One region of the Streptomyces arenae genome, then DNA from elsewhere that is predicted to be linked to it. Evidence: riboswitches for the same ligand, from Rfam matches in the RefSeq annotation. Region 1 holds a riboswitch; each other region holds the start of a gene.
The links. Region 1 has a riboswitch for S-adenosylmethionine ahead of MB828_RS46635 (putative leader peptide). Riboswitches for the same ligand answer to the same signal wherever they lie in the genome.
Positions count from the first base shown of each region.

Region 2: linked by a shared signal. The riboswitch ahead of MB828_RS46565 (aminotransferase class V-fold PLP-dependent enzyme) and the one ahead of MB828_RS46635 (putative leader peptide) in region 1 are both predicted to bind S-adenosylmethionine.
Region 3: linked by a shared signal. The riboswitch ahead of thrC (threonine synthase) and the one ahead of MB828_RS46635 (putative leader peptide) in region 1 are both predicted to bind S-adenosylmethionine.
Region 4: linked by a shared signal. The riboswitch ahead of MB828_RS35150 (amino acid ABC transporter permease) and the one ahead of MB828_RS46635 (putative leader peptide) in region 1 are both predicted to bind S-adenosylmethionine.

Region 1 covers NZ_JAKQYH010000010.1:267,899-275,083, forward strand. Annotated here, with positions in the region: gene MB828_RS06055 (dipeptide ABC transporter ATP-binding protein) at 1-1,523, opposite strand, end outside; gene MB828_RS06060 (ABC transporter permease) at 1,520-2,461, opposite strand; gene MB828_RS06065 (ABC transporter permease) at 2,458-3,417, opposite strand; gene MB828_RS06070 (ABC transporter substrate-binding protein) at 3,420-5,039, opposite strand; gene MB828_RS46635 (putative leader peptide) at 5,307-5,435, opposite strand; SAM riboswitch class IV at 5,470-5,582, opposite strand; gene MB828_RS06075 (MFS transporter) at 5,932-7,185, shown strand, end outside.
Region 2 covers NZ_JAKQYH010000097.1:273,872-281,056, reverse strand. Annotated here, with positions in the region: gene qcrC (cytochrome bc1 complex diheme cytochrome c subunit) at 1-681, shown strand, start outside; gene qcrA (cytochrome bc1 complex Rieske iron-sulfur subunit) at 678-1,736, shown strand; gene qcrB (cytochrome bc1 complex cytochrome b subunit) at 1,733-3,370, shown strand; gene trpD (anthranilate phosphoribosyltransferase) at 3,505-4,569, shown strand; SAM riboswitch class IV at 4,800-4,916, shown strand; gene MB828_RS46565 (aminotransferase class V-fold PLP-dependent enzyme) at 5,077-6,441, shown strand; gene MB828_RS46560 (Lrp/AsnC family transcriptional regulator) at 6,587-6,868, opposite strand; gene MB828_RS46555 (rhomboid family intramembrane serine protease) at 6,865-7,185, opposite strand, start outside.
Region 3 covers NZ_JAKQYH010000090.1:160,089-167,273, forward strand. Annotated here, with positions in the region: gene MB828_RS42800 (DUF3263 domain-containing protein) at 1-148, shown strand, start outside; gene otsB (trehalose-phosphatase) at 207-1,073, shown strand; gene MB828_RS42810 (alpha,alpha-trehalose-phosphate synthase (UDP-forming)) at 1,141-2,586, opposite strand; gene MB828_RS42815 (glucosyl-3-phosphoglycerate synthase) at 2,659-3,603, opposite strand; SAM riboswitch class I at 3,761-3,903, shown strand; gene thrC (threonine synthase) at 3,922-5,208, shown strand; gene MB828_RS42825 (MoaD/ThiS family protein) at 5,324-5,599, shown strand; gene MB828_RS42830 (cold-shock protein) at 6,069-6,275, shown strand; gene groL (chaperonin GroEL) at 6,625-7,185, shown strand, end outside.
Region 4 covers NZ_JAKQYH010000072.1:218,569-225,753, reverse strand. Annotated here, with positions in the region: gene MB828_RS35180 (VOC family protein) at 1-263, opposite strand, end outside; partial or broken gene MB828_RS35175 (alpha/beta fold hydrolase) at 260-679, opposite strand; gene MB828_RS35170 (hypothetical protein) at 968-1,468, shown strand; gene MB828_RS35165 (hypothetical protein) at 1,537-2,346, opposite strand; gene MB828_RS35160 (hypothetical protein) at 2,618-2,764, shown strand; gene MB828_RS35155 (glutathione S-transferase C-terminal domain-containing protein) at 2,954-3,817, shown strand; SAM riboswitch class IV at 3,895-4,006, shown strand; gene MB828_RS35150 (amino acid ABC transporter permease) at 4,391-5,371, shown strand; gene MB828_RS35145 (amino acid ABC transporter ATP-binding protein) at 5,368-6,156, shown strand; gene MB828_RS35140 (ABC transporter substrate-binding protein) at 6,239-7,185, shown strand, end outside.

The sequences.
Region 1 (7,185 bases):
TCGCACACCACCAGGTCGGGGGAGAGGGCGAGGGCCCGTGCGATCGCCACCCGCTGGCGCTGTCCGCCGGACAGCTCCGCCGGACGCCGCTCCAGGGTCGCGGCGGGCAGGGCCACCCGGTCCAGGAGTTCACGGGCGCGGGCCAGCCGGGAGGCGCGGTCGCCGACCTTGAAGGCGCGCAGCGGCTCGGTGACGACCTCGCCGATGGAGAAACGCGGATCGAGGGAGGCGTACGGGTTCTGGTAGATCAGCTGGGCCCGGCGGCGCAGTTCGCGGACCTGGCGGGGGCCCGCGCCGGTGACGTCGGTGCCGTCGAAGAGGACCTGTCCGGAGGTGGCGTCGGCCAGCCGGAGGACCAGCCGGGCGGTGGTGGACTTGCCCGAGCCCGACTCGCCGACCAGCGCGAGGGTCCGGCCGCGGTGCAGGGTGAGGCTGACGTCGTCCACGGCACGCAGCGTCCGGCTTTCGCCGCCGGCGCGCGGCAGCCGGAACTCCTTGACCAGGTTCCGCGCCTCGACCAGCGGGACCACACCCGGAACCGCACCGGGGACCGGGCCCGGAACCGCACCGGGGACCACGCGCGTGACCGCGACCGCGTCCGCGCCGGGAACCGGACGCGTGTCCGGCCCGGCGGCTGCTCCGGGAACCGCACCCGGCACCGCGTCCACGGCCGTGGACGCCGCTCGGGTGCGTGGGACGGCCGAGGTCGCGCTGGGTGCGCTGGCGAGCAGCCGCCGGGTGTACTCGTGCTGCGGGTCGGCGAGCACGGACCGGGTCTCGCCCGCCTCCACCACCCGGCCCTGCTCCATGACCACCAGCCGCTGCGACCGGTCGGCGGCCACCCCGAGATCATGGGTCACCAGCAGGATCGCGGTGCCCGACTCCTCCACGAGGTGCTGGAGATGGTCCAGGATGACGCGCTGCACGGTGACGTCGAGCGCGCTGGTCGGCTCGTCGGCGATGATCAGCTCGGGCCCGGCCGCGATGGCGATGGCGATCAGCACCCGCTGCCGCATGCCGCCGGAGAGCTCGTGCGGGTACTGCCGGGCGCGGACCGCCGCGTCCGGCAGCCCGGCCCGGTCCAGCACCGCGACCGCCTCGGCCGCCGCCGACCGCCGGGTCGCCCTGCCGTGGATCCGCAGCACCTCGGCGACCTGCTCGCCGATCCGCTTGACCGGGTTGAGCGACACCGAGGGATCCTGCGGGACCAGCCCGATCCGGGCCCCGCGCACGGTCCGCAGCTCCGCCTCCGACAGTGTGGCGAGATCGTGCCGGCCGAAGCCGATCGTGCCCGCGTCGATGGCGCCGTTCCCGGCCAGCAGCCGGATGACGGCATGCGCGGTGGTGCTCTTGCCGGAACCGGACTCGCCGACCACCGCGGTCACCTGACCGGGCCATACGTCCAGGTCCACACCGCGCACGGCCGGTACCGTGCCGCCCCGGGTGCGGTACGACACGGACAGGCCGCGGATGCTCAGCAGGGGTGTGGTCACGTCGTCGCCGTTCTCGTGTGCGTCGGTCATCGCTGCCGGGACCATTCGCCGTCCAGCGCCCGCGCGATCCGGTTCGTGGCCAGGACCGTCGCGGCGATCGCCAGACCGGGCAGCGCGGTCAGCCACCAGGCGTTGGCGAGGTAGTTGCGGCCGTCGGAGATCAACGTGCCCCACTCGGGGGCCGGCGGCGGCGCGCCGTAGCCGAGGAAGCTGAGTGCCGACACGGCCAGGATCGAGGAGCCGAAGTCCAGGGTGGCCAGCACGATCACCGGGCCGGCCGCGTTCGGCAGGACGTGCCGGCCCAGCACCGAGTACCAGCGGGCCCCGCACGAGCGGGACGCCTCCACGAACACCGCCTGCCGCACCCGCAGCACCTCGGCGCGCGCCACCCGGGCGAACGAGGCCACGCTGGCGATACCGACCGCGACCGCCACCTTCACCGTGCCGTAGCCGAGCGCGGTGACCAGGGCCAGGGACAGGAACAGCGCCGGAATGGACAGGAGCACGTCGACGAAGCGCATCAGCACGTCGTCCACCCACCGGCCCACGAACCCGGCGACCACACCCAGCAGTCCGCCGACCACGAAGGCCACCAGGACCGCGATCAGCGTGGCCTTCAGGGACAGCTGGGCGCCGTGCACCACCCGGGAGAACACGTCCCGGCCGAGTTCGTCGGTGCCGAACCAGTGACCGCCGCCCGGGCCGCGGAAGTTCTCGGTGGGCACGCCCTTCAACGGGTCCTGCGAGGTGAACAGGTCCGGCCAGAACGCGGCCAGCACCACCAGCACCAGGACCGCCACCGACACCAGCAGCCCGGGACGGCGCACCAGGAACCGCAGTACCCGCCGCACGTCGGCCCGGCGTCCCGGCCCGGGCGCGGGCCCCGCCGTCACCGGCCGGGCGAGACCGAGGGCGGCCTCGGCCGCGTCGGCCGCGCCGGCCGTGCCGTCGACAACGCTCTGACTCATGCGAAGCTCGCCCTCCTGTCCGGGGTCACCACGATCCGCGGGTCCAGCAGCGGGTAGACGAGGTCGACGACCAGGTTCGTCGCCACGAAGATCAGCGCGCCGAACACCACCACCCCCTGGACCAGCGGAATGTCCTGGGCGGTCACGGCGGCGGCGGTCACCCGCCCCAGGCCGTCCCGGGAGAACACCGTCTCCACGACCACCGAACCGGCGATCAGCTGACCCACCAGCAGGCCGACGACCGTCAGCGCGGGCAGCGACGCGTTGCGCAGCGCGTGCCGCAGATGAACCCGCCCCCGCCCGGCGCCCTTGGCCCGCGCGGTCTCCACATAGGCCTGGTCCAGCGCGGTGAGCAGGCTCTTGGCCAGCACCTGGGCGACCTGCGCCCCGGTCGGGACGGCCAGCGTCAGGGCCGGCAGCACCAGACCGCGCAGCCCGTCGTTGCCGAACGCCGGGAACCAGTGCAGCCGGAACGAGAACGCCTCGACCAGCAGGAGCCCCACCCAGAACGTGGGGACCGACACCCCCAGCGGGGGCAGCGACAGCAACAGCTGCCGCAGCCACCGCTGCGAGGTGTACGTCGCCACCACCGCGAGTCCGCCGCCGAGCACCACCGCGAGCAGCAGCGCCGCCCCCGTCAGCTGGAGCGTCCCCGGCAGCGCGTCGCCGATGACGGAGGTGACCGGGCGGCCGCTGGCGACGGCGTCGCCGAAGTCCCCGCGCACCGCCCGCCCGAGATACTCCGCGTACTGCACGAGCACCGGTTTGTCGAAGCCGTACTCGTGCCGCAGTGCGGCGAGTTGGGCCGGGTCGACCTGTCCCGAGTCCATCCCGGCACCGGCCATCGCGGTGACCGGGTCACCGGGCAGGAAGTCCAGCACCAGGAACGACACCGTGTAGGCCGCCCACAGCACCCCGACCGCCTGCGCCAGCCTCTTGATCACATAGCGCCGCACGGCTAGCCGATCCAGGTGTCGTGCAACTGCACGCGGCTGCCCGAGTCGAAGTCGAGGTCGTGCACCTTCGTCGACACGCCCAGCTGGGTCTGCAACTCCACCACGGGCACGTAGTACGCGTTGCGGACGATCAGCCGCTGCGCCTCGGCGACCAGCTTCGCGCGCTTGGCGGTGTCGGTCGTCGCGGCCTGCTGGGACAGCGCGGTGTCCAGCGAACTGGCGGGCAGGTGGTAGAAGTTGGCCAGCTGGGTGGAGAACGAGCTGCGCAGGATGTCCGGGTCGGACCGGGTCACGTTGCCCCACACGACGTCGAAGTCACCGGCCTGGAGCGTGGTCGCGAACTGGGTGACCGGGAGCTGCTTGAGCACCACGTCGATCCCCACGGCCTTCAGCTGCTGCTGGACGAGTTCCAGCGCGGGCTGGTTGGTGGCCGAGTTGGGGAACCAGGTGATGGTGAGGCTCAGCTTCTTGCCGCCCTTGGTGCGGATGCCGTCGCCGCCCGCCTTCCAACCGGCTTGGTCCAGCAGGGACTTCGCCTTGGACGGGTCGGTGGACAGGTCCGCGGAGAGGTCGGTGTAGTCCGGTGTGGTGTGCGCCAGGACGCTGCCGGCCGGCCGGGTGCCGGTCGGGAAGACGGTGCCGGCGATCTGCTCGCGGTCGACGGCGACCTCGATCGCCTGGCGTACCCTCGCGTCCTTCAGCACCGGCCGTGCGTTGTTGAGGCCCAGGCCGAACACCACACCGGGGTTGGCCCGGCGGGCGAGAGTGACCTGACCGCCCTTGAGCGCGGCCTCGTTGGCCTTGCCGACGCTGCTGATCGCGTCGACCTGCCCGGACTGGAGACTTCCGGCGCGCACGCCCGCCTCGGGCACCACCTTGAACACCAGCTTGTCCAGGTAGGCCTCGCCCTTCTTGGCCCACAGGCTGGAACCCCAGGCGTACCCGGTGCGCTTGGCCAGGGTGACCGACTGGTTCTGTACGTAGCCCTTCAGCACGAACGGCCCGGACCCGACGATCCCGTCACTGCACTTCTGCTGCGGGGTCTTCCGCACGCTCGCCGCGGACTCGATGCCCAGCGAGTGCGTCGAAGTCGCCTGCAGGAACTGGGCGTTGGGCTGCGCGAAGGTCACCTTCACGGTGAGCGGGTCGACCGCGACGGTGCTCTTGACCCCGCTGAGGTAGCCCTCGGCGAGGGTGCCCAGGGCGCCCAGCTTCGGCACCGCGTCGAAGTTGTCCTTCACCACCTGCGCGGTCAGCTTCGAGCCGTCGCTGAAGGTGACGCCCGAGCGCAGGTGGAACGTGAACTGGGTGGCGTCGGAGTTGATGTCCCAGCTCTTCGCCAGCCACGGCACGATCTTGCCGGTCTTGGGGTCCTGGTCGGTCAGGGAGTCCACGATCTGCCGGACCGAGTAGATGGTGTCGTTGCTGCCGACCTGCTGCGGATCCACGCAGCCGGCGTCGGAACCCACCGCGAAGGTCAGGGTGCCGCCGGACTTCGGCCGGCTGCTGCCGCCGCCGGAACCGGTGTCGCCCGAACCGCAGGCGGTCAGCAGCACACTGGTGGTCAGCAGGGCGGCCAGCGGCGCCCAACGGGATGATCTGGATACCGGAAGTGCGGTCACGGAGGGCTTTCTCCTACTCGTGTCACCCAGGCACCGGGTGCCGGGCGTCGGGAACGCGGCACGGCGGGCATGGACGTGCGACCCGGCCGGTCGGCACCGGCGACGGGGAAGCGCTGATCAGACGGTGGTCAGGGAGATGCCACCGGAGACGGTGGCGGGCAACGGCGGGGGAGCGTCACGGGCGAGCGAGGACGGCCGGCGCCTGACGGCGGTCCGGGCACGCGGGGGTCGACGCCGGATGTGGCCGGCCGACCAGGGGCGGGCTCGTCAGTGACGGCGAGTCGTACGACAGAGACAGCTGGTCGAACGCTTGAGATCGATGTGGCGCCGACGGGAGAGCCTGGAGAACGCCATGGCACCGGCACAGGAGGCCACCGCCGCATGAAGTTCGTGCATACCGGTCCCTCCCTTCTCCGGCCCCGCCACCGGGGCCACGCGCTTGCGGGATCCTCGGTGACCCCGCCGGGCTTTCACCTGGAGCACCCCACCGCGTGGGAGGGTTGCCGGTCAGCGAGCCAGGGCTTGACGCTGACACTCAATGCCGGACGCGATGCTACGGAGCGGTCTTGTCGTACGTCAATGCCGTGACCGGACGCCCGGTTCGAAACGCCACAGCGTCTCAGGTACCGGGACGCATGGTGGACGCACCTTGTTCCGTGTGCTTTGATCCGGCCATGGAGACCGCAGGTCAGGCACGCACCGTGCTCCTCGACCCGTTCTGGACGGGCCGCCGCGCCGACCAGTTCGACCAGACCTGTAGCTGAACTCCCCACCCCGGCCGCTCACGGCCCCCGCACGCCCGACGCCCGCGCCCGACGGGGCGCCCCCGTGCGTCCGCGAACCGCCTTCGCCCCCGCCCCGGTTGGCGGGAAATCCGTCAGAGAGAGCCGCAATGGCCTTCAACAGCACTGTCCCGTCAGGGGTGTTCGCCGCGCTGCGGGTCCGTGACTACCGGATCTACTGGAGCACGGGACTGGTGTCGAACACCGGCAGCGCCATGCAGGGGGTGGCGCTGGACTGGTTCGTCCTCACCCGCACCCACAGCGGGACCGCGCTCGGCTGGGTGGCGGGCCTCCAGTTCGCCCCGGTGCTGCTGTTCGGCCTGTGGGGCGGGGTGCTGGCCGACCGCCACGACCGCCGGACCCTGCTGCTGTGGACGCAGGCGCTGTACGCGGCGCAGGCGCTGCTGCTGACGGGGATGGTGCTGTCCGGCCACGCCCCGCTGTGGCTGCTGTACGTCCTGTCCTTCGCCCTGGGCTGCGTGTTCACGGTGGAGAACCCGGCGCGCCTGTCCTTCGTCACGGAACTGGTCGGACGGCCGCTGATCCCCAAGGCGGCGGGCCTGAACATCCTCTCCCTCAACGCCGCCCGGCTGGTCGGCCCGGCGATCGCCGGTGTGCTCATCGGGGCGATCGGCACCGGCTGGGTGTTCGCCCTCAACGCGGCGTCCTTCACCGTCGTACTCGCGGGACTGCTGTCGATCCGGCCGCGGCAGGGCACGGCGCCGGGTCCTGACCGGCCGCCGTGGACGGGGGCGGGAGCGGCGGGGCTGCGGTATGTGGCCGCCCGTCCCGAACTCGTCGGCGTGTTCACCGTGTTCGGGCTCACCGCGACCTTCGCGGTGAACTTCCCGACCACGCTGACCCTGTTCGCCGGGCGCGTCTTCGACGTCGGCTCGCGCGGCCTGGGCTTCATGAACACGGCGCTCGCCGTCGGTACCGTCGCCGGCACGATGGCCGCGACCCGCGGGATCTCGCCCCGGGTACGGACGGTCGTCGTCGGGGCGCTGCTGTTCGGCGGGTTCGAGGCACTGGCCGCGCTCATGCCGTCGTACCCCGCGTTCCTCGTCCTGCTGCTGCCCGTCGGATTCACGCTGATGACGCTGAACACCGCCGTCAGCGCGTTCGTCCAGTCGGAGGTCAGCGACGCCATGCGCGGCCGGGTGATGGCCGTGTACACGGTGATCTCGATGGGCGGCAGCCCGGTCGGGGCCCCGGCCGTCGGCTGGATCTCCCAGCACGTGGGGGTGCGCTGGGGTCTCGCCGGCGGCGCGGCCGTCGCGGTCCTCGTGGCCGCGGCGGTGGCCTGGTGGCTGGCGCACGCGACGCCCACGCCCGCCGCGGTGACGGCACCGGCCGTCGCCCGG
Region 2 (7,185 bases), on a different contig from region 1:
CAGTCCCTGACGATCGAGGAGGGCCAGAAGCTCTACTCGGTCGGCTGCGCCAGCTGCCACGGCACCAAGGGTCAGGGCTCGTCCGACGGCCCCAGCCTGGTGGGCGTGGGCGCCGCGGCCGTCGACTTCCAGGTCGCAACCGGCCGCATGCCGGCCGCCACCTCGCAGGGCCCGCAGGTCGTCAAGAAGAAGAACATCTACACCCAGGCACAGATCGACCAGCTCGCGGCGTACATCGCCTCGCTGGGCGCCGGTCCCGAGGTCCCCACCTCGGAGCAGTACGGCGCGGACGGTGCCGACATCGCCAAGGGTGGTGAGCTCTTCCGCACCAACTGCGCGCAGTGCCACAACTTCGTGGGCGCCGGTGGCGCGCTGACGAAGGGCAAGTTCGCCCCGAACCTCGAGGGCGTAGCCCCGAAGCACATCTACGAGGCCATGCAGACGGGCCCGCAGAACATGCCGTCCTTCCCCGACACCACGCTGACGGAGAAGAACAAGAAGGACATCATCGCGTACATCGACGCGGTCAACAGCCCCAACACGGAGAACCCCGGCGGTCTCAACCTGGGCGGCCTCGGGCCGGTCAGTGAGGGTCTGTTCGCGTGGATCTTCGGTCTCGGTGCCCTGATCGCGGTCGCCGTCTGGGTCGCCGCTCGGACCGCAAAGGCCAAGAAGTCATGAGTAGCCAAGACATTCCAGAAGAGAACCTGCCCGCTGAGCAGGGCCACGCGCACGGCGCCGTGGACGTCGCGGACGAGAGGGACCCGTTCACGGACCCCGGTCTGCCGCCCCACGAGCACCGGATCCAGGACATCGACGAGCGGGCCGCCAAGCGGTCCGAGCGCGTCGTCGCCCTGCTGTTCACGATCTCGATGCTGGCCACCGTCGGCTTCATCGCGTCGTACGTGACGATCCCGCACGACAAGTCGATCTTCGTCTTCCCGCTCGGTCACATCAGCGCGCTGAACTTCGCGCTGGGCATGACCCTCGGTACGGCGCTGTTCTGCATCGGCGCGGGCGCGGTCCACTGGGCCCGCACCCTGATGTCCGACGTGGAGGTCGCCGACGAGCGGCACGCCATCTCGGCCGAGCCCGAGGTCAAGGCCAAGGTCCTGGCCGACTTCAAGCAGGGCGCCAAGGAGTCGGCGATCGGCCGGCGCAAGCTGATCCGCAACACGATGTTCGGCGCGCTGACCCTGGTCCCGCTCTCCGGCGTCGTGCTGCTGCGCGACCTCGGCCCGCTGCCCGGCACCTCGCTGCGGCACACGGCGTGGTCGAAGGGCAAGCTGCTCGTCAACATGAACACCAACGAGCCGCTGCGTCCCTCCGACGTCGCCGTCGGTTCGCTGACCTTCGCCAAGCCCGAGGGCGTCGAGGAAGACCAGGAGGACTTCCAGAACGTCATGGCGAAGGCGGCCCTGATGATCATCCGGCTGCAGCCGGACAACATCAAGGACAAGCGCGAGCTCGAGTGGTCGCACGAGGGCATCGTCGCCTACTCGAAGATCTGCACCCACGTCGGTTGCCCGATCTCGCTGTACGAGCAGCAGACCCACCACGTGCTCTGCCCGTGCCACCAGTCCACCTTCGACCTCTCCGACGGTGCCCGAGTGATCTTCGGCCCGGCCGGTCACGCCCTGCCGCAGCTGCGCATCGGTGTGAGCGAGGAGGGCTACCTCCAGGCGCTCGGCGACTTCGAGGAGCCCGTCGGTCCTGCATTCTGGGAGCGCGGATGAGCACTTCAGAAACCTCAGAGTCCCGCGCGCGCGGGAAGGCACCGGCCGGCGAGCGTGTCGCCGACTGGGCCGACGGACGGCTCGGGATCTACTCCCTCGCCAAGTCCAACATGCGCAAGATCTTCCCCGACCACTGGTCGTTCATGTTGGGCGAAGTGTGCATGTACAGCTTCATCATCATCATCCTGACGGGTGTGTACCTGACGCTGTTCTTCCACCCGTCGATGAACGAGGTGGCGTACCACGGCAGCTACGTCCCGCTCCAGGGCCAGCTGATGTCCGAGGCGTTCAACTCGACCCTGCACATCTCCTTCGACGTGCGCGGTGGCCTGCTCATCCGGCAGATCCACCACTGGGCCGCGCTGATCTTCCTCGCCGGCATGTTCGTGCACATGATGCGCGTGTTCTTCACCGGCGCGTTCCGCAAGCCGCGTGAGATCAACTGGCTGTTCGGCTTCCTGCTGTTCGTCCTCGGCATGTTCACCGGCTTCACCGGTTACTCGCTCCCGGACGACCTGCTCTCCGGCACCGGTGTCCGCTTCACCGAGGGCGCGATCCTGTCGATGCCGATCGTCGGCTCGTACATCTCGTTCTTCCTCTTCGGCGGCGAGTTCCCCGGCCACGACTTCGTCGCCCGGTTCTACTCGATCCACATCCTGCTGCTGCCGGGCATCATGCTCGGGCTGATGGTGGGCCACCTGATCCTGGTCTTCTACCACAAGCACACGCAGTTCGCGGGTCCCGGAAAGACCAACAACAACGTCGTCGGCATGCCGCTGCTGCCGGTCTACATGGCCAAGGCCGGAGGCTTCTTCTTCCTGGTCTTCGGTGTCATCGCGGCCATCGCGGCGACCACCCAGATCAACCCGATCTGGGCCATGGGCCCCTACCGTCCGGACCAGGTGTCCACCGGCGCCCAGCCCGACTGGTACATGGGCTTCGCCGAGGGTCTGATCCGCTACATGCCGGGCTGGGAGATCAACTTCTGGGGCCACACCCTGGTCCTGGGCGTCTTCATCCCGCTGGTCCTGTTCGGTGTCGTCCTCGCGGCGATCGCGGTCTACCCGTTCATCGAGTCCTGGGTCACCGGCGACAAGAGCGAGCACCACATCCTGGACCGCCCGCGCAACGCCCCGACCCGCACCGGTTTCGGTGTCGCCTGGGTGACCGTCTACATGGTCGGCCTGATCGGTGGTGGCAACGACCTGATCGCCACCCACTTCCACCTGTCGATCAACGACGTCACCTGGTTCGTCCGGATCTTCTTCTTCGCCGGACCCGTGATCGCGTTCATCGTCACCAAGCGGATCTGCCTCGGCCTCCAGCGCCGGGACAAGGAGAAGGTGCTGCACGGTCGCGAGACCGGCATCATCAAGCGGCTCCCGCACGGTGAGTTCATCGAGGTCCACGAGCCGCTCTCGCAGGAGCAGCTGCACACCCTCACGGCCCACCACCAGTACGAGCCGGCCCAGGTCGGCCCGGCGGTCGACGAGAACGGTGTCGAGCGCAAGATCAAGGGGTCCGAGAAGCTCCGCGCCAAGCTGAGCAACGCCTACTACGGCGAGGACAACCAGATCCCGAAGCCGACCGTCGAGGAGTACAAGGAGATCACGAGCGGCCACGGCCACCACTGATCGACGGCGTCGCCACGCCAGGGTCGAAGGGCCCCCGTCCGGTGTACGGACGGGGGCCCTTCGCGGTGCGCTGGGCTGGATAGGGTGAGCACTGAAACGGGTTTTCCGCCGGTACGACACTCAGGAGCGGCCTTATGAGCGCTGTGACCCCCGCTGGAGGCGACACCGCGGCGGGCCGTTCCTGGCCCGGGGTACTGAACGCGCTGCTGTACGGACAGGACCAGAGTGCCGACGCCACGGCCTGGGCGATGGACCAGATCATGCGCGGCCAGGCCACCGACGCCCAGATCGCCGGCTTCGTGGTCGCGCTCCGGGCCAAGGGTGAGACGGTCGACGAGATCAACGGGCTCGTCCGCACGATGTACGAGCACGCCAACGTCATCGAGGTGCCGGGCCGCACGGTCGACATCGTCGGGACCGGCGGTGACGGCGCCAAGACGGTGAACATCTCCACGATGTCCGCCCTGGTGGTGGCGGGCACGGGCGCGAAGGTCGTCAAGCACGGCAACCGGGCGGCCTCCTCCGCCTCCGGGGCGTCGGACGTCCTGGAGAAGCTCGGCGTCAACCTCGACCTGACCCCGCAGCGGGTCGCCGAGGTCGCCGAGGAGGCGGGCATCACCTTCTGCTTCGCCGTCAAGTTCCACCCGGCGCTGCGGTACGCGGGCGCCGCCCGCGGTCAGCTGGGCATCCGCACGGTGTTCAACATCCTCGGCCCGCTCACCAACCCGGCCAGGGTCCGCGCCCAGGCGGTCGGCGTCGCGGACCCCCGTATGGCCCCCGTCGTCGCGGGCGTCTTCGCGGAGCGCGGGAACTCCTCCCTGGTCTTCCGCGGTGACGACGGCCTCGACGAGCTGACGACGACCGCCACGTCCCGGGTCTGGACCGTCCGCGACGGCAAGGTCACCGAGGACACCTTCGACCCGCGGGACGTCGGCATCGACCTGGTCCCGGTGGAGGCCCTGCGGGGCGGCGACCCGTCGTACAACGCGGAGGTCGCCCGCCGGCTCCTGGACGGCGAGACGGGCCCGGTACGGGACGCGGTGCTGCTCAACTCGGCGGCGGCCCTGGTGGCCCTGGACCCGGGCCCTGGCACGCTGGCCGAGCAGCTCCGGGCGGGCATGGCCCGGGCCGCGGAGTCGATCGACTCGGGCGCGGCCAAGCGGGCGCTGGAGCGCTGGGCGGCGGCGACGAACAAGTAGGGGCGGCGTTGCCAGGGGGCTGAGGCGCGGTACGACACCGCCGGACCGCGCCGTCGTGGCTGATCGCCGTTGCGGCGGAGACAATCCTGGGCGTCAGCGCTCTTTCTCTCCGCCGCGACGGCGCGCAACCAGGCACCGCCTTTCCGGCGGTGCCGAACTGTCCTCGCCTCCGTCCCGTCATCCGGACAGGAGTTGCGCGTCGGCGATCAGTTCACCTACGTTTCTTTCCAGGTCATGAGTGACAGTCATGAGGCCCCGGCCGACTGTCCGGCAACCCTCCGTCCGTGGCGGGGTGCCCCGGGTGAAGACCAGGCCGTGGGCAGCGAGGTCTACGGCAAGCGCGGACCCCTCGCGATCCAGGGGTCCTGGTCGTCGAGGAGTCTTCCGTGAGCAAGCGAATGCGATAGGGCCGCAGAGCCCCGCCTCCGCATCCCCCTTTTTTCCTGCCGTTGCCCGAGCGCGTCCGCTCGCACGGCGGATTTCACCTGCGTTCACGGGAGTTCACCCATGTCTGTCTCCACCGTTGCCGCCGCCCAGTCCGTTTGTGCCCCCCTGCCCGTTCTGGGGCGGGATGTCACCGTCCCGCTCGTCACCGGCGGCGAGGTCGGCTACGCGGCCCTCGACTACGCGGCCAGCGCCCCCGCCCTGCAGCGGGTCTGGGACGACGTGGCCGCGTACGCCCCGTACTACGGCAGCGTCCACCGCGGCGCCGGCTACCTCTCCCAGCTGTCCACGGACCTCTTCGAGAGCGCCCGGAAGACCGTCGCCGAGTTCCTCGACTGCCGCCCCGACGACCAGCTGGTCTTCACCCGCTCGACCACGGACTCCCTGAACCTCCTGGCCCGCGCCCTCCCCGCCGACTGCCAGGTGTTCGTCTTCGAGACCGAGCACCACGCCTCCCTGCTGCCCTGGCAGGACGCCCGGGTCAGCTACCTCGACGCCCCCCGCACCCCGCAGCAGGCCGTGGCCACCCTGGAGCGGGCCCTCGCCGACCGCGACCCGTACGGCCCGGCCTTGGTCTGCGTCACCGGCGCCTCGAACGTCACGGGCGAGCTGTGGCCGGTGCGCGAGCTGGCCGCCGCCGCCCACGCGCACGGCGCCCGGATCGTCCTGGACGCCGCCCAGCTGGCTCCGCACCACCCGGTCTCCGTCCGTGACCTCGACGTCGACTGGGTCGCCTTCTCCGGCCACAAGCTGTACGCCCCCTTCGGCTCCGGCGTCCTCGCCGGCCGCGCCGACTGGCTCGTGGCCGCCGAGCCGTACCTCGCGGGCGGCGGCGCCAGCCGCAAGGTCACCCGGCGCGAGGACGGGGGAGTGGCCGTGGAGTGGCACGAGAGCGCCGCACGGCACGAGGCCGGGTCGCCCAACGTGATCGGCGCCTACTCCATCGCCTCCGCCTGCAAGGCGCTGACCGAGGCGGGCTGGGACACCCTGGTCGCCCGTGAGGAGCACCTGATCGCCGAGGTCCGCGCGGGCCTCGCCGAGGTCCCCGAGGTCAGGGTCCTCTCCCTGTTCGGCGACGACGCCCCGCGCGTCGGCGTGATCTCCTTCGTGGTCGAGGGCTGGAACAGCTCCCACTTCGCCGCGGCCCTCTCCGCCGAGTACGGCATCGGCGTCCGCGACGGCCTCTTCTGCGCCCACCCGCTGGTCAGGACCCTGCTCGGCTCCGACCCGCAGAGCCAGGGCGAGTGCGGGGCGCCCGAGGCGGCACCGGGCGAGAAGTCCCTCAACGCCATCCGGGTGAGCTTCGGCGCGGGCACCCCGGACGAGCACGTGGAGCGCTTCGTGACGGCGGTACGGGAGCTGGTCACGAACGGCGCCAAGTGGTCGTACCGCACGGAGGACGGCCGCTGCGTTCCGGCGGTGAGCTGACCTACCCGTTGGGGGCGCGGGGAACTGCGCGACCAGCCACGACGCACCCGCAGAGGACCAAGCTGCCGGCCGGTGGGGGCTTGTCGCGCAGTTCCCCGCGCCCCTACGGGGCGCTTCCGTACCCGGCGTCCGGAAGAAGGCGTCGCTAGCTGTCCAGGCCGATCGCGAACGCCGCCTCCAGGTCGTGCTGCGAGTACGTGCGGAACGCGACGTGCGTGTCGGTGGCCTCCACGCCCTGGATCTTGCTGATCCGGCCGGGGATGACCTCGGCCAGGTCCTCGTGCTGCTGCACCCGGACCATGGCGATCAGGTCGTACGTGCCGGTGACGGAGAAGACCTCGCTGACGCTCTCCAGCGCGGCGATCTGTTCCGCGATCTCGGGGATCCGGTCCACGCTGGTCTTGATGAGGACGATCGCGGTGATCACGGCTGGTTCTCTCCCTCGGGTGCCGGAGCCGGTGCGGTCCTCACTCTAGTCGTACGGCCATATCTCACCCACGCGTAGCCGAATCCGAGTCCGAAGCCGACCAGGTGGGCGAGGTAGGCCACGCCGGGGCCCGAGGGCGCCTGGTCCAGGGCCACCCACTGCAGCGCGACCCAGAACGGCAGCACCACCCACGCCGGGAACCGCAGCGGCAGGAAGAAGAGGAAGGGCAGGAGACTGGTCACGCGGGCGCTGGGGAACAGGTAGAGGAACGCTCCGAGAACCGCCGAGATCGCCCCGGACGCGCCGACCAGCGACTG
Region 3 (7,185 bases), on a different contig from region 1:
GGCCATACGGGAGGAGCTGGACCTGGCGCCCGTGCGCTACTACCAGCTCCTCAACGCGCTGCTGGACGACGAGCGGGCGCTGGCCCACGACCCGGTGACGGTGAACCGGCTGCGGAGGGTGCGGGAGGCGCGGCGCGCGGAGCGGTGAGGGTCGCAGGGGATCTTCGGGACGCTTGAAACCAGGGCGCTCGGATACTGTCAGCCGTATGGGCAACCACAGCACGGACCCCCACGCCACGGAACCCCTCCCGACGCCACGCACCCCCGCCGGCCGCGACGGGCTCGCCGCCCTCCTCGCGCGGCCCCGCTCCGCCCTCGTCGGGCTCGACTTCGACGGGACGCTCGCGCCGATCGTCGCCGACCCCGAGCAGGCGCGGGCCCACCCGGACGCCGTACCGGCCCTCGCCGCCCTCGCGCCCGAGGTGGCCGCCGTCGCCGTGATCACCGGCCGCCCGGCCGAGGTGGCCGTCCGCCACGGCGGGTTCGCCGAGGTCCCCGGCCTGGAGCACCTGGTCGTCCTCGGCCACTACGGCGCCGAACGCTGGGACGCGGCCACCGGCCGGCTCACCGCACCGCCGCCGCACCCCGGCATCGCGGCCGTCCGCGCCGAACTCCCCGCCCTGCTCGACCGCGTCGGCGCCGCGCACGGCACCTGGATCGAGGAGAAGGGCTTCGCGGTGGCCGTCCACACCCGCCGGGCCGACGACCCCCAGGCCACCTTCGACGCCCTCCGCGCCCCCCTGACCGACCTGGCCACCCGGCACGGCCTGATCGTGGAACCGGGCCGCCTGGTCCTGGAGCTCCGCCCCCCGGGCATGGACAAGGGTGTGGCACTCCGCGAGTTCGCGAGGGAGATCGGCGCGGGCGCGGTCCTCTACGCGGGCGACGACCTGGGCGACATCCCGGCCTTCGCCGCGGTCGAGAAACTGCGCGAGGAGGGCGTCCCGGGCCTCCTGGTGTGCAGCGGCAGCGAGGAGGTCACCGACCTCGCCGACCGAGCCGACCTGGTGGTCAACGGCCCGGAGGGAGTCGTACGCCTCCTGAAGAACCTGGCTCACCAGAGCGCCCCTTAAGGGGCAGCGCCCCTTAAGGGGCGCGGGGAACTGCGCGACCAGCCCCCACCGTCCCGCACCCGACGACCTACCCCCTCAACGCACCCAACTGCTCCAGGAACCAAGCCGCGGGAGGCAACGCGGTCGCAGCCGCCGACAGGCGTTTGCACCGCTCCGCCCGTTCCCCCGCCGGCATGGCCAGCGCCCGCGCCAGCGCCTCCGCCGTCCCCCCGATGTCGTACGGGTTCACCACCACCGCGTCCTCGCCCAGCTCCTCGTACGCCCCCGCCTCCCGCGAGAGCACCAGCGCGCACCCCTCGTCCGACACCACCGGGATCTCCTTCGCGACCAGGTTCATGCCGTCCCGGATCGGGTTCACCAGTGCCACGTCGGCCAGCCGGTACGCCGCGAGCGACCGAGCGAAGTCGTCCTTGACGTGCAGCACCACCGGCGTCCAGCCCGCCGTGCCGTACGCCGAGTTGATCTCGTCGGCGACCCGCTGCACCTCGGCCGTGTACTCCCGGTACACGGCGAGGTCCTGCCGCGAGGGGTACGCGAACGCGACGTGCACCACCCGCTCCCGCCACTCGGGGTGGTCGTCGAGCAGCTGCCGGTAGGCCAGCAGCCCCCGCACGATGTTCTTCGACAGCTCGGTCCGGTCGACGCGCACGACGGTCCGGCGATCCGCGCCGCCGATCTCCTCGCGCAGCGCCCGCATCCGCTCGGCCACGTCGGGTTCGTGCGCCCGCTTGCGCAGGAAGTCCGCGTCGGCCCCCAGCCCGTGCACCCCGATCCGGGTGTCCGAGGAGGGGATCCCCGGGCCCAGCACCGCGTGACAGCAGTCGACGAACGCGTCCGCCCAGCGCCGCGTCAGGAACGCCGCGTGGTCGGCGCCGAGGATCCCGCTCAGCAGCTCCGCGGCGATGTCGTCGGGCAGCAGCCGGAAGTAGTCCGGCGGCGCCCAGGGAGTGTGGGAGAAGTGGCCGATCCGCAGGTCGGGGCGCAGCTGCCGCAGCATCCGGGGCGCGAGCGCCAGGTGGTAGTCCTGGATGACCACCACCGCCCCCTCGCCCGCCTCCTCGGCCAGCGCCTCGGCGAACGCGCGGTTGTAGGCCTGGTACGACGCCCACTGGCGCCGGAACTCCGCGTCGAAGACGGGCTCCAGCGGGGTCTGGTAGAGCATGTGGTGGACGAACCACAGCACCGAGTTGGCGACGCCGTTGTACGCGTCCGAGAACACGTCCGCGTCGATGTCGAGCATCCGGACCTGCTGGCCCCCGGTGTCCGCCGCCGGCAGCCGGCCGCCCGCGGCCCGGCGGACCGCCTCGCGGTCGCCGTCGCCCAGCGCGGCGCACACCCACACCGCGTTCGCGTCCGGCCCGATCGCCGACAGCCCGGAGACCAGCCCGCCGCCGCCCCGTTTGACGTGCAGCGCGCCGGCCGGGTCGTCAGGGCGCACCTCGTACGAGACCGGGCCGCGGTTCGACGCGACCAGTACTTCGGCACCGCCGGTGGAAGCAAGGGGAGAAGCCATACGCCTGAACCTAGCCCGGCCCGTAAACGCTCAAACGTACGGCTGTGCCCGACGCCCGGAAGGTATACGAGGTCACGCCACCCGGCGCTCGGCGTACTCCGCGATCTCCACCATCGGCGGCCGCTCCTCCGTGTCCACGGAGTACGTGCGCGGTTCGAAGCCGTTCTCCCCCCGCTCGAACTGGGTCAGGGCCGGGCGGACCAGGTGGCCGCGGGCCAGCCGCAGCTGGGCCGTGCGGTAGATCGCGGCGGACATCCGGCCGAGCGCCTGGCCGTCCTGGTGGCGGTGCTTGCGGACCCCCACGTCCACCTGGGCGAGGGCGTCCAGGCCGACCAGGTGCAGGGCGTCCACCAGCATGCCCAGCTCCACGCCGTAGCCGACCGGGAAGGGCAGCTGTTCCAGCAGGCCGCGGCGGGCCGCGTACTCGCCGCCGAGCGGCTGCACGAACCCGGCCAGCTGCGGCCAGTGCATGTTCAGCAGCGGGCGGGCCATCAGCTCCGTGACCCGGCCGCCCTGCCCGGCCGCGCCGGCCAGCGGGCGGTCGTACATCGCCTTGACCAGGTCCACGCCGGGGTCGGTCAGCAGCGGGCCGACGATCCCGGTGACGAAGTCGGAGGAGAAGTCCCTGAGGTCCGCGTCGACGAAGCAGACGATGTCCCCGGTGGTGACCAGGAGGGAGCGCCAGAGGACCTCGCCCTTGCCGGGGACCGCGGGGATGCGCGGCAGGATCGAGTCACGGTGGACGACCCGCGCGCCCGCCGCGGCGGCCACCTCCGCCGTACGGTCGGTGGACCCGGAGTCGACGACCACGATCTCGTCGACGAGCGGCACCTGCCGCATCAGGTCGTGGCGGATGACGGCGACGATGTCGCCGACCGTCTCCTCCTCGTCGAGCGCGGGCAGCACGACGGAGACGGACTGACCGGTGCGCTGCTTGGCGGCGAGTATCCGGTGCAGCGGGCGGTCGTTCACGGACCAGGAGCGGGTGGCCAGCCAGCGCTCGACTTCTTCCAGCACAGTCAGCGGCTCCTCACTGTCACGATCACACTGCGAGGTGTGATCCATCTCGCGGTACGGACGACTATCTCAACTGTCCTGGCCTTCGGTTACAGTCTTGAACAACGCCGGTGACCATCGCATGTCCTGGGGCCACCGCCCGTTGACAACCGAATACAGCTCATCCAGAGGGGCAGAGGGAAACGGCCCGATGAAGCCCCGGCAACCCTCCAGTCGGTACTCGTGCTCTCAGCGAGGCTCCCGGCTAGGGAAGGTGCCAAATCCGTCTCACGGCGAGATGCGTCGTGAGGAAGATGAGGAGAAAGGGCCTCGCCTCACATGGCTGCGCAGACTGTTGCAACCGATTCCCCGAAGACCGTAGACCTCGGCCCCGCCACGGCGCTGTCCTGCCGCGAGTGCGGGCACCGGGTGCCGCTCGGCCCGGTCTTCGCCTGCGAGGAGTGTTTCGGCCCGCTCGAGATCGCGTATGACTTCTCGGCCTACGACGCCGAGGAGCTGCGGAAGCGGATCGAGTCGGGACCCGCGAACATCTGGCGCTACGCGCCGCTGCTGCCCGTCCCGGCGGACGTGACGACCAAGCCGAACATCAACCCCGGCTGGACCAAGCTGGTGCAGGCCGACAACCTGGCCAAGGAGCTGGGGGTCACCGGCGGGCTGTACGTGAAGGACGACTCCGGCAACCCGACGCACTCCTTCAAGGACCGGGTCGTCGCCCAGGCCGTCGAGGCCGCCCGCGCCTTCGGCTACACCACGCTCTCCTGCTCCTCCACCGGCAACCTGGCCGGCGCGGTGGGTGCCGCGGCCGCCCGGGCCGGCTTCCGTTCCTGCGTGTTCATCCCGCACGACCTGGAGCAGGGCAAGGTCGTGATGGCCGCGATCTACGGCGGCGAGCTCGTCGGCATCGAGGGCAACTACGACGACGTGAACCGGTTCTGCTCCGAGCTGATCGGCGACCCGGCCGGCGAGGGCTGGGGCTTCGTCAACGTCAACCTGCGGCCGTACTACGCCGAGGGCTCCAAGACGCTCGCGTACGAGATCTGCGAGCAGCTGGGCTGGCGGCTCCCGGACCAGCTGGTGGTCCCGATCGCCTCCGGCTCGCAGCTCACGAAGATCGACAAGGGGCTCCAGGAGCTGATCAAGCTCGGGCTCGTCGAGGACAAGCCGTACAAGATCTTCGGTGCGCAGGCCGAGGGCTGCTCCCCGGTGTCGACCGCGTACAAGGCGGGTCACGACGTGGTCCGGCCGCAGAAGCCGGACACCATCGCCAAGTCGCTGGCGATCGGCAACCCGGCCGACGGTCCGTACGTCCTCGACATCGCCCGGCGTACCGGCGGCGCCGTGGAGGACGTCGACGACGAGCAGATCGTCGACGCGATCAAGCTGCTCGCGCGGACCGAGGGCATCTTCGCGGAGACCGCCGGCGGGGTGACCGTCGGAGTCACCAGGAAGCTCATCGAGAACGGGCTCATCGACCCGTCGAAGTCGGTCGTCGTACTCAACACGGGTGACGGACTGAAGACGCTGGACGCGGTCGCGGGGACCGGTCTGACGGCGACCATCCGGCCCACTCTCGAGTCGTTCCGTGAGGCTGGGCTGACCCAGTAGGCAGTCGTCGTTCCGCGGGCCGGTGGGGGCTGGTCGCGCCCGCGCGGCGGCAGCCGCACATCGACTCGGTCCCGCGCCCCTGAAGGGGCGCCACACAGCTACCGGAGGTTCACACGTGAGCGTCACCGTCCGCATCCCGACCATCCTGCGCACCTACACCGGCGGCAAGGCCGAGGTCACCGCCGAGGGCGCGAACCTCGGCGAGGTCATCGCCGACCTGGAGAACAGCCACACCGGAATCGCCGCCCGCGTCCTCGACGACCAGGGCAAGCTGCGCCGCTTCGTCAACGTGTACGTCAATGACGACGACGTGCGTTTCGAGCAGGGCCTGGAGACGGCCACCCCGGACGGCGCCGGCGTCTCGATCATCCCGGCCGTCGCCGGCGGCTGAGCGCCCCGGCCGCCTGACGTGATGGCCGAATGACCGAACATTACCTTCGGTAACAGCCATCACCCATTGTTCAATCGATTGCCCCCTCCGCGAGAGAAGCGGAGGGGGCAATTCTGTGTGGTTGAGCGCGGTACAGTTGGGGAACACGGTCCGGATCTCCGGGTCACGGGCCCTGTTATTCGATACCGCGAGCCCGCCAAGAAGTAGCCAAAGTGTGTGGGTCGTATGCGGCTTTTGTGGCTTTTATGGGGCCCGACTTGCCCTGAATTCGGCCGAATTCTCGCTACATTCCGGACCCTTCCCGCCCAGAATTCTCGTCCGATTGACCTGTTGCAGACGGCAGTTGGACAGATACATTCAGCCGCGGTCGACGCGTTCCGGCGCACGCCCCCAACCAATGGGGGGTGAGGTCTGACCCGGATCCGCGAAGTGTGGATCTGTGCAAGGGCCAGTAATAGGGGAGTTAGGCATGGCTCAGGGCACCGTCAAGTGGTTCAACGCGGAGAAGGGGTACGGCTTCATCGCGGTCGACGGTGGTGCGGATGTTTTCGTCCACTACAGCGCGATCCAGATGGACGGGTACCGCACCCTGGAAGAGGGTCAGCGAGTCGATTTCGAGATCTCGCAGGGCCAGAAGGGGCCGCAGGCGGACATGGTCCGCTTGGCGACCGGCTGAAGCACGCGCCGACTGACAGCGACGTTCTTCTGTACTTCTTCGAAGGGCTCGTGCCTCCCGGGGCACGAGCCCTTCGGCATGCCCGGGGGCGGCCCCCGACGGGCCGTGGGCCGCGCCCTGGACGGGCCTGACTCCCGGTGGCCGATCCCCGGGAGGCGCTTGCACTCGGCATGGGCGAGTGCTAATCATTGGCGTTAGCACTCTGAAGGTGAGAGTGACAAAGAAGGACCGGGTCGGTGAGGCCCGCAGGCCGGGTGGGGCAAGGAACCCACGGGTCGGCGAGCCGTCCGTCGCGGGCGCGGGCGCGGTCCTCGAAGACTCACCCCCAGTCCTGGAGGGACCACTTCACATGGCCAAGATCATCGCGTTCGACGAGGAGGCGCGGCGCGGCCTCGAGCGCGGCATGAACCAGCTCGCGGACGCCGTCAAGGTGACGCTCGGCCCCAAGGGCCGCAACGTCGTCCTCGAGAAGAAGTGGGGCGCCCCCACGATCACCAACGATGGTGTCTCCATCGCCAAGGAGATCGAGCTCGAGGACCCGTACGAGAAGATCGGCGCCGAGCTGGTCAAGGAAGTCGCCAAGAAGACGGACGACGTCGCCGGTGACGGTACGACCACCGCGACCGTGCTCGCCCAGGCCCTGGTCAAGGAAGGCCTGCGCAACGTAGCCGCCGGCGCCAACCCGATGGCCCTCAAGCGCGGTATCGAGAAGGCCGTCGAGGCCGTCTCCGGTGCCCTGCTCGAGCAGGCCAAGGATGTCGAGACCAAGGAGCAGATCGCCTCCACGGCCTCCATCTCCGCCGCCGACACCCAGATCGGCGAGCTCATCGCCGAGGCCATGGACAAGGTCGGCAAGGAAGGCGTCATCACCGTCGAGGAGTCCCAGACCTTCGGTCTGGAGCTGGAGCTC
Region 4 (7,185 bases), on a different contig from region 1:
ATGCGCTCGAAGGCGGTGTGGTCGTCGACGTGCCAGCCGGTGGCCACGACGTCTTCGGCCGGACCGCGCCGCAGCAGGAAACGGCACTCCCGGTCGTCGAGGCGGAAGCGCATCAGGTCGCGGGAGAGCGCGTCGTGGTGCATGCCGATGGCGTCGGTGCCGAAGCGCCGCCAGTCGGCGAGGCGGTCGGTCTCGATGACGAGGTGGCCGAGGTGGACGGCGCCGAAGACGGACCGGGCGGCCTGCCCGTCGTCCCCGGTCATCGGCGGCCCGCCAGGAAGTCCGCGCAGAGGCGGTTGAACAGGCCGGCCCGTTCGAACTGCACCCAGTGCCCGGTGTTCGCCACCAGGTAGAGGTCGCAGTCGGGCATGCGGTCGGCCAACAGGCGTGCGCCGGACGGGCGGTTGACCCGGTCCTCGGCGCCCCACAGCACGAGGGTGGGCACGGGCAGCCGCCGCAGCCGCGGGTCGCGGGTGAAGTCGGTCCGCCACAGGGCGCGCAGTGCGCCCGGTCCGGCCGGACGCCTCAGGGGCGGAGCGGCGACCACCTCGGGGTCGATGCTGGCCCGGTAGCGCTCGTCGATGACCGACTCCGGGACGCCGGCGGCGTTGAAGACCAGGTGGTGGCGGATGAACCTCTCCAACTTCAGCCGTGACGGGCCGTCGCCTGAGTAGTAGTCCTGGACACCCCCGACCGGGTCGACCGCACGGTCGGGCAGCGGTACATCGTGGCGGCCACCGAGGACGGCACCATTCCCGTGTGCGGCGCGAACTGGGCCCCGGACGACACCTGGCAGGAGTTCCGACAGGCTTTCGGGGGCGCGGGCCCGTGGCGGCGCACCGCGGCCTGGCGCGCACGCCATGCCGTGCGCCCGGGCGCGGTGGCCGCCGCCTGTCCGGGCCGTCGGGGGAAGAGGATGCTTACCCGGGTCGGCCCTCGGCAACGGGCCGGAAGCCAAGGGGGGAATGTGCCATACCTTCGCCGTGTCATCACGTTCACCGCGGTGTTCGCCGCCGCACTGGGCTCGTCCTTACTTCCCGCCGCAGCAGCCGCGCAGGCCACAGCAGCGCGGGCCGGCGGCGCGACGGCCGTCCACCGCCTCGAACCGTCCGCGGCCACCCAGTACCGGGGCCGGCTGCTGCCCGGCGGGCGCCTCAACCCGGGGGACCGGCTCGTCAGTCCGAACGGGCTCAACGTCCTCGTGATGCAGCAGGACGGCAACCTGGTCGAGACCATCCCGCGCGGCCGCGTCGTCTGGCAGAGCGGCACCCACGACCCGTACTCCGTGCTGTTCATGCAGAACGACGGCAACCTGGTGGTGGTCGCGCCCGGCAACCGCCCGGTCTGGGCGTCCGGCACCGCCCGCCGTCCGGGCTCGGACCTGGAACTCCAGGACGACCGGAACCTGGTCGTCTACGCGCCCGGCCATGTCGCCGTCTGGGCGAACAACACCGCCGGCCAGCCCTGAGCGGCCGAACGGTGAGCCCTCGACCGGCGGCTCTGGACCGGCGGTCCTGAGGCCGGCGGCGCTGGGCGCTAGTCGAACTGGCTCGGCATCGGGGCCGGGGTCTTGCCGGCGAGCACGTCCTTGAGGCGCTGGGCGCCGTTCTGTACCGCCAGCGTGGTGCTGTCGTGGTCGACGGCGTCCAGGGCGCCGTTGGTGACGGCCGCCCCGGACGCGCCGATCCGCAGCACCGCGACATCGGTGACGTAGGTGACGGGCTGCCCCTCGCTGGTGCCCTGCACGGTCACCGTCAGGGCCGCCCGGCCGTCGCCCACGTCCGGGACCTGCGCCGAGACGACCTGGATCGTGCGCTTGTCGCCGTTCTTGCCGGTGGCCGTGAACTGGTTGCACTTCTCCGGCAGACTCTTCAGCCAGGTCAGCGTGGAGTTGAGGCTGTCCGAACCGTAGTCGCCGACCTGGTACAGCATCCGGGCGGTGTCCGAGGTGAAGCCGCGCAGCGCGGAGGCGCCCGAGGCGCGGCCGAGCAGACTGTCGGAGTACAGGCCGTCGAGCAGCCGCTGGCAGTCGGCCGCGTCGGCCTTGGCGGTGAGGAACGCGGCCACGTCGACCTTGCCGACCAGCATGGTGTTGCGCCAGGTCGCGGCGTCCGTGGCCAGCTGCCAGTTGTCCTCGACGTCGGCCGGCGTGATCAGCGCCGCCTGCGCGCCCGCCCCGGTGAGGGCGGGGGTCGGCGACGGGGACGCGGGGGAGCGCTCGGCGGCGGGCGAGACGGCCGCGGCTCCGGAGCCGTCGCTCCCGCCCGAACAGGCGGCGGTGGCGAGCAGGGCCCCCGCCGCCAGGGCCGCGGCGACCACACGCGCGGGTCGGGACGGACGGGTCATGGCGGCTGCCTCCTCGGGAACGCGGTACGTCCCTCCACGGAAGGCGCCGCTGCGCCCTCGCGGGGAACGCGGGTACGTCCTTCCACGCCACCATCCGTTCCGGCCGCCGACCACCCGCGCGTGCCGTTCGGGTGAGCGCCGGGGACGCGGGGGAGCCGTGCACCACCGCCGGCGGGGCGAAGCCGGTGTCCCAGGCGTGGACGCCCTCTTGACGCCGGGCGGAGCCGGATCGACACTCCAGTTGGGAATCCTATAGAAAAGGTAGGGAAAGATGGATCGGCTGCGCGCGGTCACCGGCACGGAGCGCCGAGAGTGCCGTACGCCCTGGCCGGCTTCCCTGTTCAGGTCCCCGCTGCTCACCTCCCGGCTGCACATCGACCTGCTGCGGGTGTGCAGCGCCATCAGCCGTACGGGTTGACCGCCCGCGCCTCGCCGCCCGGTACGACCGCCCGCGCCCCGCCGCCCGGTACGACCGCCCGCGCCCCGCCGCCGGGCACGACCGCCCGCGCTTCGCCGCCGCCCGCGCACCGTCGCCCGGGCCGGCGCCCGCCCACCGACGAACGCTTCCGCCGCGCGTACGTCCACGCGCCCGTACCCGGGGAGACGCATGTCCATCACTCCACTCGCCGCCCTTCCGTCCGTCCGCACCGCGCCCGCCTTCCGCGGCCGCATCGGACGGGACGCGCGCAGCGGTCACTACGCCGTGCCGGGCCGCTACCGGCTCCACCTCGCCACGGCCTGTCCCGACGGCCTCCGCATCGCCGTCGGCCACAGCCTGCTCGCCCTCGACGACTGTTGTCCGGTGACCTTCCTGCCCGCCGTCCCGGACCACCCCGACGGCAGCCACACGGCACTGCGCCCGCTGTACGAGGCCAGCGCCCACCGCTACTCGGGACCGGCCCTCGCACCGGTGCTCAGCGACGACTGGTCGGGCCGGATCGTCTCCACTCACGGCCGGGACATCCTGCGCGACCTCGACCGGCACTTCGGCGACGGCGTCACGCGCCTGTACCCGTGCGGTGCCGAGGCCGAGATCGAGGCGGTCGAGCGACTGTGCGCCGAGGACATCGAACAGGCCGCGCAGCGTGCCGGCCGGGAGGGCGGCGACCCACGGGCGCTGGAGACCCTGCTCGCCGCGCTGGGCGAACTGGAGCACCGGCTCACCGGCGTCGAGTTCCTGGTCGACGGTCGACTGACCGCTGCCGACGTCGAGTTGTGGGTGACCCTGGTGCAACTCGACACCGTGCACCGCAACCACCTGGACGCCTCCGCCGTGCACCGCGTCGCCGACCACCCGGTGCTGTGGGCCTACGCCCGGCGGCTTGCCGCGCACCCGGCCTTCGGCATCCACCTCGACCTCGACGGCATCGCCCGCCGCCACCACGGCCGTTGCCAGGGCCTGGAAGCCGCCGGCGCGGCCGTCCAGATCCTGGACTGGGCCGGACATGCCGCGGACGCTTCCCGCAGGTGAGAGCCGATTCAACTGTTCCGCCAACTGGACAGGCGTTGACATTTCTTCGGGCGGCTGCCTAACTTACGGACCAGAACGGTCAAGAGCGTCAGCATCAAGCCCTGGCTTGCTGACCGGCAACCCTCGCACCGCGGTGGGGTGCCCCAGGTGACGACCCGACCGAATGACGACGTTCGGTAAGCGCGCGGCCCAGCGGGCCACCAAGTGACAGGTGACGGACATGTACGCAGCTTCCAGCACGGCCCCGCGCCGCGCCGCGGGCTGCGTACAGCCGTACCCGAGTCCGCTCGTCGCCGACCGTGCCGTCGACCTGCTCCGTGTCAACAGCGCCCTGTGTAGCGCGTGTACCGCACCGGGCTGTGCCCGCTGTCGGGTCTGACCAGGCTTTCCCGCCCCGCACCCGCAGCATCGCGCCTCAGCGTTCCTGACGAAAGCACCGGCCGTCCGGTGTGACGCCGCCCGCCCAGCCTCCGTGTCCCCCGCGCCCCCGCGCCCCGTGCCGTGCCCGAACACGGCACGGTGCCGCGTGCCCGGCCGCGGGACCCGAGGTGTCCGACTCCGCCGGAGCCCGCCATGAGTGAACCCCCAGGCGCCACCCTCGCCCCCGAGGCGCCGTCCGCCGCCGACGAACCCCCAAAGCCCCTCGCCGCCCAGCGCGTTCAGCCGCTGCGCAGGCCAGGGCGCTGGATAGCCACCGCCGTAGTCCTGGTCCTGGTCGCCCAGTTCGCGCACGGACTGGTGACCAACCCCTTCTACCAGTGGGACCGCTGGGGCTACTGGTTCCTGCGGCCGACCATCCTCGACGGGCTGGTCATCACCCTCGAAGTCACCGCCTACAGCGCGGTGTTGGGACTCATAGGCGGCGTCCTGCTCGCGCTGGCCCGGCTCTCGAAGAGCCCGGTGCTGCGTGCGGTCAGCTGGACCTACGTCTGGGCGCTGCGCTCCATACCGCTCATCGTCGTCCTGCTCTTCCTCTACAACTTCAGCGCCCTGTACAAGACGTTGAGCGTCGGCGTCCCCTTCGGGCCGGCCTTCTTCTCCTTCGACGAGTCGAAGCTCGCCACCGACATGGTGATCGCCGTCGTCGGCCTGAGCCTCAACGAGGCGGCCTACGCGGCCGAGGTGGTCCGCGGCGGCATCCTCTCCGTGGACCAGGGCCAGCACGAGGCGGCCGCCGCGCTCGGACTGCCCAAGGGCTACCAGTTCCGGAGGATCGTCTTCCCGCAGGCGCTCAGGTCGATCATCCCGAACTACGTCAACCAGCTCATCGGTCTCATCAAGAGCACCTCGCTGGTCTTCTACGTCTCGCTGCTCGACCTCTTCGGCACCGCGCAGAGCATGGGCTCCACCTACCCCGGCGACATCGTGCCGCTGCTGCTGGTGGTCACCGTCTGGTACCTGATCCTCACCAGCGTCGTCTCCGTGATCCAGTTCTACGTCGAGCGGTACTACGCCCGGGGCGCCACCCGCTCGCTGCCGCCGACCCCCTGGCAGAAACTGCGGGCCGGCCTCACCGACCTGCGCGCCCGCGTCCGCCGGGAGGCCGCCGTATGAGCATCACCGACACCCTGGAGACGGCACCCGCCGCCCTGGAGATCCACGACGTCCACAAGTGGTACGGCGCCCACCGGGTCCTCGACGGCGTCGACCTGACCATCCGCCCCGGCGAGGTCACCGTCATCCTCGGCCCGTCCGGCTCCGGCAAGTCCACGCTCCTCAGGGTCATCAACCACCTGGAGAAGCCCGAGATCGGTTACGTCAGCGTCAACGACGAACTGATCGGCGTGAAACGGCAGGGCGAGAGACTCAAGGAGCTGAGCGAACGCGCCATCCTGGCCCAGCGCAGCCGGATCGGCTTCGTCTTCCAGAACTTCAACCTCTTCCCGCACCTGACCGTGCTGGACAACGTGGCCGCCGCCCCCGTCGCCACCGGCAAACTGACCAAGCCCGAGGCCCAGGCACTGGCCAAGGAGCTCCTCGAACGCGTCGGCCTCGGCGAACGCGTCGGCGCCTACCCGCGGCAGCTCTCCGGCGGACAGCAGCAGCGCGTCGCCATCGCCCGCGCCCTCGCCCTGCGCCCCGGCGTCATCCTCTTCGACGAGCCCACCTCCGCGCTCGACCCCGAACTCGTCGGGGAGGTCCTCTCCGTCATCAAGGACCTGGCCACCAGCGGCACCACGCTCGTCATCGTCACCCACGAGATCGGCTTCGCCCGCGAGATCGCCGACCGGGTCGTCTTCATCGACGACGGCAGGATCGTCGAGCAGGGGCCGCCCTCCGAGGTCCTCGACAAGCCGCGGCACGAGCGGACCAGGGACTTCCTCAGCAAGGTCCTCTGAACCGCCGCACCCCAGACCTCCCCGCACCCAAGACCTCCCCCCACGCCCTCACCCTCATCACCGGCACCGACAAGGAACCGCCATGTCTACCCACTTCACCCGACGCAGCCTGATCAGAGGCATCACCGCGGCCACCGCCGTCGCCTCCCTCGCCACCGGGCTCGCCGCCTGCGGGGGCGACAGCGACGCGGCCACCACCACCGACAGCGCCAAGTCCGGGGAGGTCGTCGTCGGACGGGTCTCCAACGGCGCCGCCACCCAGACCACCATCAAGGTCTCCGAGGTCAAGTCCATCAGCGCGGAACTGCCCGCGGCCGTCCGCAAGAGCGGCAAGCTGGTGATCGGTGAGGGCGCCCTGCCCGCCGGCTTCCCGCCGCTGGCATACGTCGGCAGCGACCAGAAGACCCTCACCGGCTCCGAACCCGACCTCGGCCGCCTGGTCGCCGCGGTCTTCGGACTCCAGCCGGAGATCAAGAACTTCACCTGGGAGAACATGTTCGTCGGCATCGACAGCGGCAAGGTCGACGTGGCGCTCTCCAACATCACCGACACCGAGGAGCGCAAGAAGAAGTACGAGTTCGCCTCCTACCGGCAGGACAACCTCGCCTTCATCGTGCCGAAGAAGAGCACCTGGAACTTCGACGGCAACTACGAGAATCTCGCGGGCAAGACGGTCGCCGTCGGCTCCGGCACCAACCAGGAGAAGATCCTCCTGGAGTGGCAGTCGAAGCTCGCCAAGGAGGGCAAGAAGCTCACCGTCAAGTACTTCCAGGACAGCACCAGCACCTTCCTGGCCCTGAACAGCGGGAAGATCGACGCCTCGTTCGGCCCCAACCCCGGCTTCGCCTACCACAACAAGCAGACGGCGAACACGCCCAACGCCACCCGCACCGCGGGCACCTACTCCGGCGCCGGCGCCAGCCTCCAGGGCCTGATCGCGGCCACCGCCAAGAAGGACAGCGGCCTCGCCAAGCCCCTTGCCGACGCCATCAACTACCTGATCAAGAACGGTCAGTACGCCCAGTGGCT